DNA from 2 places in the Roseovarius halophilus (ex Wu et al. 2025) genome. Region 1 is predicted to be linked to the other one. Evidence: riboswitches for the same ligand, from Rfam matches in the RefSeq annotation. Region 1 holds a riboswitch; the other holds the start of a gene.
What was found. Region 1 has a riboswitch for cobalamin ahead of ACH107_RS28385 (TonB-dependent receptor plug domain-containing protein). Riboswitches for the same ligand answer to the same signal wherever they lie in the genome.

Region 1 (2,195 bases):
CCTTTCTGACCGATTCGGCGTTCAATCCCGAGATCGACTGACCGACTTTCTTCTGCGTTCAGGTCTGGATTTGCAATCGAGTCCCCGAAAAGCTCGTAGAGCGAGGGCGCACGAAACGCGGTCGCAGCTGAGGATCGCACAATGTAATCTGGTGTGACACGCCAAGAAGCGGCCAGCCGTCCGGTGGTGAAGGTGCCAAATTGTGAATGTTCATCCACTCGCAGGTTACCGACGAGGTCGAGATTGTCCGACGGCGCATAGGTCAGTTCGGAAAAGATGCCCAGTGTATCGCTTTCCCCGGACGCGGGACCAGCCGAGCCAGAGCGGTCGAATGTTTCGTGGGTAAAGTCAGTACCGAAGCGAAGGTCCGAGGACTGGTTCAGCGACATCTTGCCCAAGTAGGACAACCCGAGGCGCCGCCCTTGGTAGAGATTGTCGGCGCTGAAAAAGTCCGTGCTGCCTTCCGTGTCACGGTCGATGGCGTAGTAGGTGACGGCAAACTCGCTGTCGACGGCGCCGGTCGGCAACTGGGCCATGGCGCGCAGGCCAAGAGCGGTGTTGTCTGTCGCTTCATCTGGTGAGCCATCCACAGGGCCGCCTTCATCGTACTCGCCGTAGGAGTCCTCGTAGAACCCGTTGACCTCGACCCGGCCGCCTCCGGCCAGGTCGCGGCCGAGGGCAAAGCTCAGGCGGTTGGCGCGATAGCCGTCGGCCTCGTCGTTGCCGTCGTTCTCGTCGGCTGCGGAAAAGCCGTCGGTCTGGATCGAGGACAGGGTGAAGGCATGGTCCATGTCGCCCTGCTTCATGGTCAGCCCGTAGCTGGCCGCGAGGGTGTTGTAGCTGCCCAGTTCTATGGCGGCGCCGGTGGTCAGGCCCTCCTCGGTGGCGCGCCGGGTGGTGATGTTGACGACCCCGCCGATGGATTCCGACCCGTAAAGCGCGCCCTGGCCGCCGCGCAGGATCTCGATTCGGCTGACGTCCGCGGTGCGCAGGCTGCCGAAGTCATAGGCGACCTGCGTGCCCGAGGTATCGGTCACGTCGATGCCATCGACCAGCACGCGCACATAGTTCTGCCCCGCGCCGCGAACGGTGATGGAGGACTTGGTGCCGACAGGGCCGCGCGCCCGGACGTCGACGCCGGGCAGGCGGGCGATGTAGTCGATCACGCGCGCCTCGCCGCTTTCTTCCAGGTCGTCCCGGGTGACGACACTGGCGGTCGTGCCGATGCGTTCCAGCGTGGTCTCGTCAAGGTTGCCGCTGACGATGATTTCGTCCAGCTCGAAGGCCTGCTGCGCGGCCAGGGGGGTGGACAGGGCGATAAGGGCGGTGCTCGCCCAGAGGGTCTGTCTGGTCATGGTCATCCCAATCGGATCTCGGGCCGGTGTCCGGCCCTGTTTTTGGTCTTGTGATCGGGGGAGATCGCACTCCTCCCGCGCACGGCTAAAGATGCCACCACGACGGAAGGTCCGTTATCCCTGGCGCGCCCCGCGCCCGGATAGGGTGATCACTTCGGCAGGTCTCCTGACTTGCGGGTCGCCGCTTTGCCGGGCCTTCCCCCGGGCCTGGGCCCGAAGTGGCATGTGCCGGCATCGCTCTCCGCTCACAGTTGCGGGGGCAGTCGTGGATTTGGCCATCTGCATGACCGCACCACAGTTCCCTATTATCGGGACGGCGTGCCGTCCCAGACCGAAGCAACCCAATCGTTATAGCCCGCCCGCGCTTGTGTAAAGGGGTGGGGGCTAGCGGATCAGCAGGGCGCGAAAATCGTTAACATTGGTCAGGGTCGGCCCCGTCACCACCTGATCGCCCAACGCGGCAAAAAAAACATGCGCGTCGTTGCGCGCCAGTGCGCCCGCCGGGTCCAGCCCCGCTGCGCGCGCCCGGTCCAGCGTGTCGGGCGAGATGTGCGCGCCCGCGACCTCCGCGGCGCCGTCGACACCGTCCGTGTCGCAGGCCAGTGCGTGAATTCCCGCCGTGCCCTCAAGGGCCAGCGCCAGGGCCAGGCAGTATTCCGCGTTGGGCCCGCCGCAGCCCGCGCCGCGCTGGGTCACCGTCAGTTCGCCTCCGGACAGGATCACCAGGGGCGTGGCGCCGCTGCGGGTGCGCTGCAGGTCACGGGCCAATGCGGCGTGCTCGGCGGCGACGGTGCGCGCCTCGCCCTCGATCGCATCGCCCAGTATCCGGACCTTGAGGCC
Region 2 (2,195 bases), on a different contig from region 1:
GGTAGCGCGCCGCCTGCTTGGCCTGCCGCGCCAATTGCGCAAGTTGACCGGCAAGCTGCTCGATCACGTCTTCCACCCGCGCGAGGTTCTGCTCGGTGCCCTTCAGCTTCAACTCGGCCTCGTGCCGCCGCTGGTACAGCCCCGAAATGCCCGCCGCCTCTTCGAGTATGCGGCGACGCGCCTTGGGCTTGGCGTTGATCAGCTCGGCGATCTGCCCCTGCCGCACGAGCGCCGGCGAATGCGCCCCCGTCGAGGCGTCGGCAAACAGCATCTGCACGTCCCGCGCTCGCACCTCCTTGCCGTTGGCCTTGTAGGCACTGCCGACATCACGCGTGATGCGGCGCACGATGTCGAGGTGATCGGACTCGTTGAACCCCGACGGCGCCAACCGGTCGGCATTGTCGATGTGGATGCTGACTTCCGCGAAGTTGCGCGCCGGGCGCGAGGCCGCGCCGGCAAAGATCACATCCTCCATGCCGCCGCCGCGCATCGCCTTGGGCCGGGTCTCGCCCATGACCCAACGCAGCGCCTCGAGCAGATTCGACTTGCCGCACCCGTTCGGTCCGACGACACCGGTCAGCCCGTCCCCGATGTGCAGGTCCGTCGGATCGACGAAACTCTTGAACCCGGTCAGTCTGAGTCTGGTGAACTGCACGAAGCCCCCGGCCCGCATGATTCAACTTGGTACCGGATTAGACGAAGCCTGAACGCGCCTGTCAACGGCGGTACCCCGCATATCGCCTGTACAAGCCATTTATCCACAAGATATTGCGAATTTTCCGGGGCTCGCGCGGTATCTTGCCGGAGCGGTCAAGCCTTTTCCCGGTCGTCGCAACAGGCTGCCAGACGCGGGATCGACGCCGCAGCGGGCCGTTTCGATGTCGCAAATCACCTTGACGGTCGCGGCGTCCGCCGCCATACCCGTGGTGCAAGGTTCCCCGTGATGGTGCAAAGCGCCTCGGGGATGAAATGGGAATGACGTGACGGCGGACCCATCCCGGGCGCCCATGCGTCAGCCGCCCCCGCGACTGTATGCGGAGAGCGTGCACCACAAAGCCACTGGGGCATGCACCCCCGGGAAGGCAGGTGCCCGCAACGACCCGCGAGCCAGGAGACCAGCCTCGCATCGGGCGCCCGCGCCCGACCCGGAAACAACGGACGGGGTGATCCGTTGGGGGGAAGCCAGGTATGGACCACGCCTGATGGCCCCTCACGATACCCCCTTCAAACAGAACAACCCGAAGGGGACAGTAAAATGAAAAAGATACTCGCCATAGCAACCGCCAGCGCCATCGCGACGCCCGCGCTTGCCCACCATCCGCTGGGCGGCATGACCATGGAAACCTTCAGCCACGGCCTTCTGTCGGGTTTCGGTCACCCGGTTCTGGGCTTCGACCACATGTTTTTCGTCATCGCGATGGGTGTCGCGGCGCTCTTTACCGCGCAGCGTTACCTCGCGCCGGCAGGCTACATCGCCGCGATGCTCGCAGGCTGCGCGCTCATGTATGCCGGGATCGGCCTGCCGATGAAGGAAGCCGTCATCGCCCTGTCGCTGCTGGCCGTCGGCGGTGTCGTGCTCTCCGGTCGTGCCCTCGGCGCGGGAACGGCGGTCGCGGTGTTCGCGGCGTTCGGTCTTTTCCACGGGTCCGCCTTCGGCAACAGCATCGCCGCGCAGGAAGGCGGCGTGAACGTGGCCGTCCTCGGCGGGTACCTGATCGGCCTCGGCGTGATCCAGTACGCCATCGCGATCGCCGCCGGCTGGGTGACCGAGAAGGTGCTGGGCGCACGCGAAGCGGCTGCCGTGAACGCCCGCCTCGTCGGGGCGACTGTCGCCGGCGTGGGCCTGTTCCTGACGCTGGAAATCGCCGAAGGTCCGCTCGTGGCAATGATCTCGGGCTGACGGGTCACGCATTTCCGAGGGCGGCCCCGGTGGGCCGTCCTTTCCATTTTCAGCTTTCCAACTCCACCAGGTACCGCAATGAACAACAGCAAGATACCCGCGACCGTGGTCACCGGTTTTCTGGGTGCCGGCAAGACGACGCTCATTCGTCACATGCTGGAAAACGCCAACGGCCGCCGCATCGCGCTCATCATCAACGAGTTCGGCGACTTGGGCGTGGATGGCGGCATCCTGAAGGGATGCGGGATCGAGGGCTGCGCCGACGACGACGTGATGGAACTCAGCAACGGCTGCA

Region 2: another riboswitch for cobalamin. It lies ahead of ACH107_RS27355 (HupE/UreJ family protein); the one in region 1 lies ahead of ACH107_RS28385 (TonB-dependent receptor plug domain-containing protein).

Annotation. Positions count from the first base shown of each region.
Region 1 covers NZ_JBKOTX010000248.1:29-2,223, reverse strand. The annotation lists gene ACH107_RS28385 (TonB-dependent receptor plug domain-containing protein) at 1-1,355, opposite strand, end outside; cobalamin riboswitch at 1,494-1,706, opposite strand; partial or broken gene ACH107_RS28380 (MOFRL family protein) at 1,740-2,195, opposite strand, start outside.
Region 2 covers NZ_JBKOTX010000221.1:1,926-4,120, forward strand. The annotation lists partial or broken gene ACH107_RS27350 (chromosome segregation SMC family protein) at 1-655, opposite strand, end outside; cobalamin riboswitch at 915-1,139, shown strand; gene ACH107_RS27355 (HupE/UreJ family protein) at 1,256-1,900, shown strand; gene cobW (cobalamin biosynthesis protein CobW) at 1,979-2,195, shown strand, end outside.